One region of the Enterovibrio sp. QJM3NY_24 genome, then DNA from elsewhere that is predicted to be linked to it. Evidence: riboswitches for the same ligand, from Rfam matches in the RefSeq annotation. Region 1 holds a riboswitch; the other holds the start of a gene.
What was found. Region 1 has a riboswitch for lysine ahead of lysC (lysine-sensitive aspartokinase 3). Riboswitches for the same ligand answer to the same signal wherever they lie in the genome.
Positions count from the first base shown of each region.

Region 2: another riboswitch for lysine. It lies ahead of AC3CIC_RS11005 (Na+/H+ antiporter NhaC family protein); the one in region 1 lies ahead of lysC (lysine-sensitive aspartokinase 3).

Region 1 is NZ_CM173519.1:3,286,374-3,290,801, reverse strand. Features, by position in the region: partial or broken gene metH (methionine synthase) at 1-607, shown strand, start outside; gene lysC (lysine-sensitive aspartokinase 3) at 702-2,054, opposite strand; lysine riboswitch at 2,162-2,337, opposite strand; gene AC3CIC_RS14685 (pyridoxal-phosphate-dependent aminotransferase family protein) at 2,553-3,671, shown strand; gene AC3CIC_RS14680 (Wzy polymerase domain-containing protein) at 3,750-4,428, opposite strand, start outside.
Region 2 is NZ_CM173519.1:2,507,016-2,511,443, forward strand. Features, by position in the region: gene AC3CIC_RS10995 (bifunctional molybdopterin-guanine dinucleotide biosynthesis adaptor protein MobB/molybdopterin molybdotransferase MoeA) at 1-363, shown strand, start outside; gene AC3CIC_RS11000 (thymidine kinase) at 487-1,065, opposite strand; gene AC3CIC_RS11005 (Na+/H+ antiporter NhaC family protein) at 1,184-2,764, opposite strand; lysine riboswitch at 2,852-3,033, opposite strand; gene AC3CIC_RS11010 (H-NS family histone-like protein) at 3,378-3,776, shown strand; gene AC3CIC_RS11015 (lytic murein transglycosylase) at 4,010-4,428, opposite strand, start outside.

The sequences.
Region 1 (4,428 bases):
GACGGTGTTGCACGGCCTGCGTCAACAAACGAAAAAGCCGAAAGGGCCGAACTACTGCTTGTCTGATTACATTGCACCAAAAGACAGTGGGAAAGCGGACTGGATTGGCGCGTTTGCGGTGACGGGGGGGATCGGTGAGTATGACATCGCAGAGCAATACAAAGCCCAAGGCGATGACTACAACGCGATTCTTGTTCAGGCAGTTGCTGATCGCTTGGCGGAAGCGTTTGCGGAATGTATGCATGAAGCGGTACGTAAAGACCTATGGGGATACTCACCAGATGAAGCGTTGGATAGAGAAGACTTGATCCGAGAAAAGTATCAAGGAATCCGTCCTGCACCTGGTTATCCTGCATGTCCAGAGCATACAGAGAAAGGTGCAATTTGGTCGTTGCTGAATGCTGAAGCAAACACGGGCATGGTATTAACGGAAAGTTATGCAATGTGGCCAGGAGCCGCGGTATCAGGCTGGTACTTCTCACACCCAGAATCGCGTTATTTTGCTGTCGCGCAGATCCAAGAAGATCAACGTGATAGCTACGCAGATCGCAAAGGGTGGGATCTGATCGAAGCTGAAAAATGGCTAGGTCCTAACCTTAACGGGTAAGTCGCATAAATCATTGAGTGACAAAAAGGGGCGTTCAAATTGAGCGCCCTTTTTTTGTTTTCTAAGATTTGAGTTGAAAGAGTATGCCGATGGATTAGCCTTCAAACAGTTCCTTATGAAGTGCTCTTACTACGTCTTTTGATTCGTTTGTGCTCGTCAAAAAACACAGATTATGGCTGCTGGCACCATAGCAAATCATACGCAGATTATAGTCTTCGAGTGTTCCGAAAATTTTGGCAGCTGCGCCGCGTGACTCGCCCATATGGTTACCAATCAAAGCAACTAAGCACATATCTTGCTCCACGGTGACCTTACACAGTTTTGCTAACTCTTTTTCTGCACCGTCCGGTAAGGTGGGCGCCCCGCCACGGGTGTTGGTCTGATCAAGAGTCAAAGAAACACTGACTTCAGAAGTGGTGATGAGATCCACGGAGACCTTGTGCTTGGCCAGAATGTTGAAGACCTCGGCAAGAAAACCGTAAGCGTGGAACATATTCAGGCTAGTGAGCGTCACCATGGTTTGGTTGCAACGCAGTGCCAGTGCGCGAAACAGAGGAGATTGTTTCGCGGTATCGCGAATCCAAGTTCCACCTTGCTCAGGCGCTTTTGATGAGCCAACAAACACCGGTATATCGTGGCGCATTGCGGGTACTAAGGTGGATGGGTGCAAGATTTTCGCACCAAAATTGGCCATCTCAGACGCTTCACTGAAGCTGATTTCATCAATGGGGCTGGCTGCAGGCGCAATACGAGGATCGGTACTGTAGATACCTGGCACATCCGTCCAGATTTCCAGCGAGGTTGCTTGCACGGCTTCTGCCAGCAACGCGGCGCTATAATCTGAACCACCACGGCCTAGGGTGGTGGTATTGCCGTCATTGTCCGCGCCAATGAAACCTTGGGTTACCGCGACCTTTGCATCACACAGCGGGCGAAGAACTCCTTGAGCATGAAAGGCAGTTTCAACCAAATCTGGGGTTGCATTGCCAAAGACATTGTCTGTTTTTAATATTTGGCGTACGTCGACGCGTTCAGCATCAATGCCTTGGGCATTTAACAGGTGCGTGAAAATATGCGTAGACATTAATTCGCCGCATGCAACCAGGCTATCCGTTAAACGGTCAGAAGGGGACGTAGCAGCGGCAGTTGCGAAAGTCGCAACTTCATCAAGAACGTCATTGATGGCAATGTCCACCGCTGCGTTCGCAGGCAAGTGTTCCAAAATGCTGAAGTGAATATCGGCAATTTTGGCCAACACATCTTGTTGTTTTTTTGCATCGGCAACACCATTTGCCAATTCAACCAGTAAATTTGTCACGCCAGAACAAGCGCTAATCACTACCAGTCGAGTGTCTGAATTCCCTTTGATCACCGATGCGCTGTTTGACATAGCAGCGTAGTCGGCGACACTCGTGCCGCCAAATTTTGCGACATTTAATGCGTTCACTTCCCTTTATCTCCCTTGATTGCGAATGGAGTTATCCCAAAATATTTGAAACTTAAAATAGTAAAAATTGTATGGCAGTAAGAGGGCGGGTACGGAAGAAAGGATATTTCTCCAGAAGCGCTCCATCTCATTAGAGATGACAATCCGAAGGATTCAACCCTCAAGACCGACAATCCAACCCCCAAGGTTTGGTTTTGTCTCGGCGTCTTATCCCCTGATCGGTTTGCTTTGGAGTTGGGGCTCCGCAAACAGACTGCCTGATAGACGCGCCTCTTCTGCTTTTGCGTGGCAAAAATGCACTGCGCAAAAATTGCTCTCTATTGATAATGTTTTGTGACGTTTTTGTCAATTACCGATTGCATCAACTTGCATCTCTTTTCGATTCAGTCGATCAAATGAAGCATGACGAAGCTTGGGTTTATGCGTGGACGGGGGTTTGGCAAATGCAGTTCCGGTGATAGGGTAAGTAAACGAATGGATGCTTATGGAGAGCCGACAATGACAATATCCCGATTTATTCCGCCGCAACGTACCTTGATGGGCCCTGACCCTTCAGACGTATCACCGCGGGTATTGCAAGCTTTGTCCCAGCCAACGATTGGTCACTTAGACCCACTTTTTGTCGGCATGATGGATGAGGTCAAGGCGCTACTTCAATACGCATTCCAAACTGAAAACGCATTCACCATTGCTGTTTCTGCCCCCGGCAGCGCGGGCATGGAAACGTGCTTTGTTAACCTGATTGAGCCGGGCGATACCGTTATCGTTTGCCGCAATGGCGTGTTTGGCGACCGTATGCGGGAAAACGTTGAACGCTGCGGTGCAACGGCGGTAATGGTAGACGATGAGTGGGGTAAGCCAGTAGACCCAGCCAAAGTTGAACAAGCATTGCGTGACAACCCTCAGGCGTCATTGTTGGCATTTGTGCATGCAGAAACCTCTACCGGTGCGCTTAGTGACGCAAAAACGTTATCGGCTTTAGCGAGAGAGCATGATTGCTTGACCATTGTCGACGCTGTGACTTCGTTAGGCGGTGTGCCATTGCTGGTGGATGAATGGCAACTGGATGCGGTGTATTCCGGCAGTCAAAAATGCCTGTCTTGCGTACCAGGACTATCGCCCGTGACCTTCTCTCCACGCGCGGTTGAGAAAATGCAAAAGCGCACTGAGAAAGTACAAAGCTGGTTCCTCGATCAGAGCCTGGTGCTCGCATATTGGAGTGGCACAGGTAAGCGCAGTTACCATCACACTGCACCTGTAAATAGCTTATATGCGCTCCATGAATCGCTGCTGATGCTCAAACAAGAAGGGCTAGAAAATGCATGGCAGCGTCATCGCGATATGCATGCGTTTTTGAAAGCCGAACTTGAATCGTTGGGCATCCGCTTTCTTGTCGATGAAGCCGATCGTCTTCCACAGCTAAATGCAGTGTCAGTGCCTGATGGTATTGATGATGCCAGTGTGCGTAGCCGTTTGCTCAATGAATACAACCTTGAGATAGGCGCAGGACTCGGCGCATTAGCAGGCAAAGCATGGCGTATTGGCTTGATGGGATACACCGCGAGAAAAGAAAATGTTGCCCTGTGCGCCAAAGCATTAAAGGACGTATTGGGTTAGTCATAGACCCCATCATCAATTAACAAAAAACGCCTCTCGGGGCGTTTTTTATTGTCAGTGTTTGGTCGCGCGGGATAGTTACTCAGAAAACGAGGGTTGAAATAAACGGTTAGGGAACAATGAGTTGGCTTCCTGTTTTATCTGTTTCGCCATCGCTTTGTTGCCCGTTAACATTGCAAGCTCAATCAGTGACTGATAATCATCGGCGTTCGGGTTTAACGTTAGTCGCTGTACTTGCTGGCGTAAATAAGCCTCCTGCGCACGTATATCTCTGCGCTCTACGCTGGTAAGAAATGCACGTTTTCCAGCTTCTTCATGATAGAAACTGCGCCACCATGGGTGTGCCTGATATTGAGCCAGTTTGCTATCACTGATTTGATAGGTATGCAGCGCCTGCTCACCAAGATACACAGAACTTAACACAACGGTGGATGCCAAAATCAAACTTGAAGAGGCAACCAGTTTGACGGTTTTTATTGGGCGTACGGAAATGCGTTGATAGCGAGCTGACAGGTTATCAATCCAATAGAGCAAGACCACAAATAGCAAAGCCAATGCCGGATTCACACTGACAAAAGGCGTTACAACAATGCCGATTAATGATGGCAACATGATGGCCGTTAGCATTAAACGTGTCCCCCAAGGGGCATCATTTAGGCGTCGAATCACCAATGCAGTGAGCAACCCAATACCTGCGCAAAGAGCAAGTCCACCTTCGGTGAGCGATTTGACTAACCAACTAGGGTGAAGGGTGGGC
Region 2 (4,428 bases), 780 kb from region 1:
AAATTGCGTGATGTGCCGTTCTTCGGCCTCCCCGGCAATCCGGTGGCTGTCATGGTCACCTTCTTGCAGTTTGTCGAACCCGCCATCCGCAAAATGCAGGGCGATCAATTCTGGCAACCTGAACGCTTGACCGCCATCTGCCAAGAGCGCATTCGCTCTCGTTTAGGTCGAAGCGAATATACCCGTGGGATTTACAGCTTTGGCGCCAATGGGCAAATGGAAGTGCGTTCAACCGGCTCACAAGGCTCGGGTATTCTACGCTCAATGAGCGAGGCGAACTGCTTGATTGAAGTGTCACCCGAAGTTGAATGTGCTGAAGTCGGAGACAGAGTCACGGTGATTCCCCTCGCTTCTCGGCTGTAAACCAGCACACGCTCTGTAGCGGAGTATTTCACCGAATAATCGTGGATAAGTCAGAAGGAAAAACAAAAAAGCGGCCTGTTCATCAGCCGCTTTTTTTATGTTTCATATTTTTCTAAGAATACGCTATTTTCCAAGCGCTTCTTTGTAGTGCACTCGACATACCGACTCGTATCTGTCGTTGCCGCCAATCACAACCTGATCGCCATCTGCAATTGCATTGCCGTCGGCATCAGTGCGGATCACCATGTTAGCCTTACGTCCGCAATGGCAAATAGTTTTCAACTCAACCAATTTGTCTGCCCACGCCAATAGGTATTGTGCACCAGCAAACAACTCACCGCGAAAATCGGTACGAAGACCATAGCAAAGCGCCGGGATATTCAACTTATCAACCACTTCGGTGATTTGATAAACCTGCTCTTTGGTCAAGAACTGGCATTCATCAACCAATAAACAGTCCACTTTGTTGTTAACGTTAATATCGCTAACAGCGGCAAAGATATCATCATTTGGGGAATACAATTGTGCTTCCGCTTGAAGCCCAATACGAGAACTCACTTTGCCCACACCGTAACGATCATCAATTGCTGCCGTAAAGATCAGTGGGTTCATTCCACGTTCTTGGTAGTTAAACGACGATTGCAAGAGCGTTGTCGACTTACCTGCATTCATTGCAGAGTAATAGAAATACAACTGGGCCATTGGATTCTCCCGAAAAAAGACGCAGGCATGCTACCGAAAAAAGCGAAAGGGTAAAAGCGTTACAGGCCGCGAAATGGCATAAAAAAACCTCCCCGAAGGGAGGTTATTGAAAAATAGATTAAGCCAGTTTGCCTGGGCGGCGTGATAACCAACCAAAGAACACACAGACAAGGGCAAAGGCACAGAAGCCTGCCAACAGCGAAATCGACAGCGAATCCGTGAAGCCCAGCACCAAGTAAGAGATACCGGCCACCAGCGCCACAGCCAGCGCATACGGTAGCTGCGTAGAAACGTGGTCAATGTGTCCACAACGTGCACCGGTTGCTGACAAGATGGTGGTATCTGAAATTGGCGAGCAGTGATCGCCGAACACGGCACCAGCAAGTACAGCGGACAACATCGGCAGCATTAACGCAATATCAGTGGCGGCAGAAAGATCACCTGCGATTGGCAGCATGATGCCAAACGTACCCCATGAGGTACCGGTTGAAAATGCCATTGCAGCAGACAATAAGAACAGCAATACAGGTAGAAGTTGTGGCGACAAGTTACCTTGGATCAAGGTCGACAAAAACTTACCCGTCGCCATATCACCAATCACGCTGCCTATCGTCCACGCAAACAGCAAGATCAAGATAGCGCCGAACATAGATTTGGCACCAATCCAAACGGTTTGGCCAACTTCAGGTACTGGAATACGCTGTTTGAATACAGTGATCAATGCTGACAGTAGACCCATTGCACTGCCGTACAACAGTGACATGCCCACATCGGTGTTTTCAAATGCACCGAGAATAGAGAAAGCTTTACCATTGGCTTCTAACGCTTGAGCGCCCGAATACACCATCCAAGACATGGTCGCCACGATAAGCACGACAATCGGCACCACTAAATCGGCCACGCTGCCCTTTTCGCTTTCTTCAATACCGAGTTCGTCATCTAATGACGGACCGCTATTTTCGTCATCACCTAAACGACTGCCCGTCGATGCTTGGTATTCAAAGCGACGCATAGGGCCCACATCCATCTGGAACCAAGCAACCGCAAACACCATTAGCAAAGCAAAAATGGCATAGAAATTCATTGGGATCATGTGCACGAATGCACTGAGGGGGCTGTAATCAGTCACGCCATGGCTAACAAGAATGCCGCCAACCACCGTAATGATATATGCACCCCAACTCGAAGCCGGCATGATCACGCACATTGGCGCGGCGGTTGAATCGAGAATATAAGCGAGTTTCGCACGCGACACATGAAAACGGTCAGTCACAGGACGACTAATGGCGCCAACCGCTAGGCTATTAAAATAGTCATCAACAAAAATGAATACGCCTAGAAATGCTGCCAGAAGTTTTGCACCGCGCTTACTTTTAATGCGAGTTTGCGCCCATTCAGCAAATGCACGTGTGCCACCGGAAAGTGTGATAAGTGCAGTAAGGGAACCCAGCAAGACTAAGAAAGCCACAATGCTCATGTTCCAGCTATTAATGCTGCCATCATCAATAAAAAGGCCTTTTACAAGCCCGGTAAGATAATACGTGGTCGCCGACAAAGAAAAGTCATTGAGTAGCAATGCGCCGGAGAGAATACCCAGCCCTAATGATAACAAAACACGACGTGTAACAATGGCGAGGCCCAACGCAAGAATCGCGGGCAATACCGATAAAGAAGACGCGGAAAAATCGATTAAGTTCATGATCTCTATATCAACCTGTAAGGTTGGAGATCTACTGCAGAAATGGAAACCAATTAATAAATAACAATGGTTAAACACATTCTTAAACCCTACAGTAGCGCTCCATAGTTAAATCCCAATACTATGGCAGTGTTGTGTCTGTTAGAGCACAACCCCAGCAGATTAGCTTGATAAGCAAAATCCTACTTCGGCGCTATTTCCTTTCTCACATTCTCAACGGCATCACCCTAAAATGTGTTACTGATAAATAGCGCACCTCTACGTGCATAAAGCCTGCGTATTGTATGTGACATCGAGGACATTGCAATAACCATCTAAATGATTTTACACATTAAGTGCATGGTATTTACAAATCACCTACAACCGTCAATCTCTTCTCTCTCAACGCATGCAAAGTCAAACACGCATGACGGCTTTATTGTACACCCCACGGATAAGTCATCCGATTTTTTTCAGGAAAAAGCGAATAAGGTTTATTTAAGTTTGCACTTTTCTTAAATTCGATATCTAATATTACTGAATTTAATTAAGCAAACATTGCAAAGAATTAATTATTCTTGCTACTCTTAGTACGGTAATTAATTATTATAAACGAGAGAATAGGATAGGCATAATGTCTGATGCACTGAAAGTATTGTTAAATCTGCGCAGCCTTCGTGCCGTGGCGCGTGAACTTACTCTGGAACAACTACAAGAAGCTCTGGAAAAACTGCAAGCTGTCGTTGCAGAGCGTGAAGAATCAGAAGCAGAAGCTAATGAAGCAGAAAAAGAGCGTCTAGAAAAACTTGAGAAATATCGTGAGATGTTGATCAAAGACGGTATTGACCCAGAAGAATTGCTGGCGACTCTTGGTGGTGCTAAACCAAAATCTAAGCGTGCTGCTCGTCCAGCAAAATATAAGTACATTGACGTAGACGGTTCAGAAAAAACGTGGACTGGCCAAGGTCGTACGCCAAAAACAATAAAAGAAGCACTTGAAAGCGGCAAGAAGATCGAAGACTTCCTGCTGTAATTGCGCATTAATTGTCATCGGTTTGTGGCGAAATAGCGTCAGGCTGTACAAAAAAAAGGGGCTTTCGCCCCTTTTTTTATCCCAACCCTAATGGTCTGGATACGATTGCAATAGTGATTAATTCGTTGCCCTATGCTCGCGTGATGGTCGCATTTATCATGCGACCATCAATAAAAATACCACAGATAACTTTAAGGTAATTAACGCATATCATTGCAGGCTAATCTAATCAGCTAGCCAGACTTAATCCTATCGGCCAAGTGGCTTACGGCAATTGCAAAATAGTGCGAACGGTTCCATTTCATCAAGCTTTGGTAATTTCCATAAACCAAATAGCTTCGTCCATATTCGTCATCAGGCTGAATCAACCAGGCGTTAATATCGACATCAGGCAACGAGGTGTTATTCATACGACGTATACCTAACGCTTGCCATTCTGCTAATGTTTTAGCTTTATCTTGACCTAATCCTGACAATTCTTTCTCAATGCCTACTGGCACTTTTACCTGACGTCCCCAAGTGTATTCGCTATCCCAACCTGCATTTTTTAAATAATTCGCAGATGAAGCAAATACGTCAGGCTTTGACGTCCATATATCTTTTTTTCCGTCATTGTTGCCATCAGCAGCAAATGCAACAAAAGAGCTAGGCA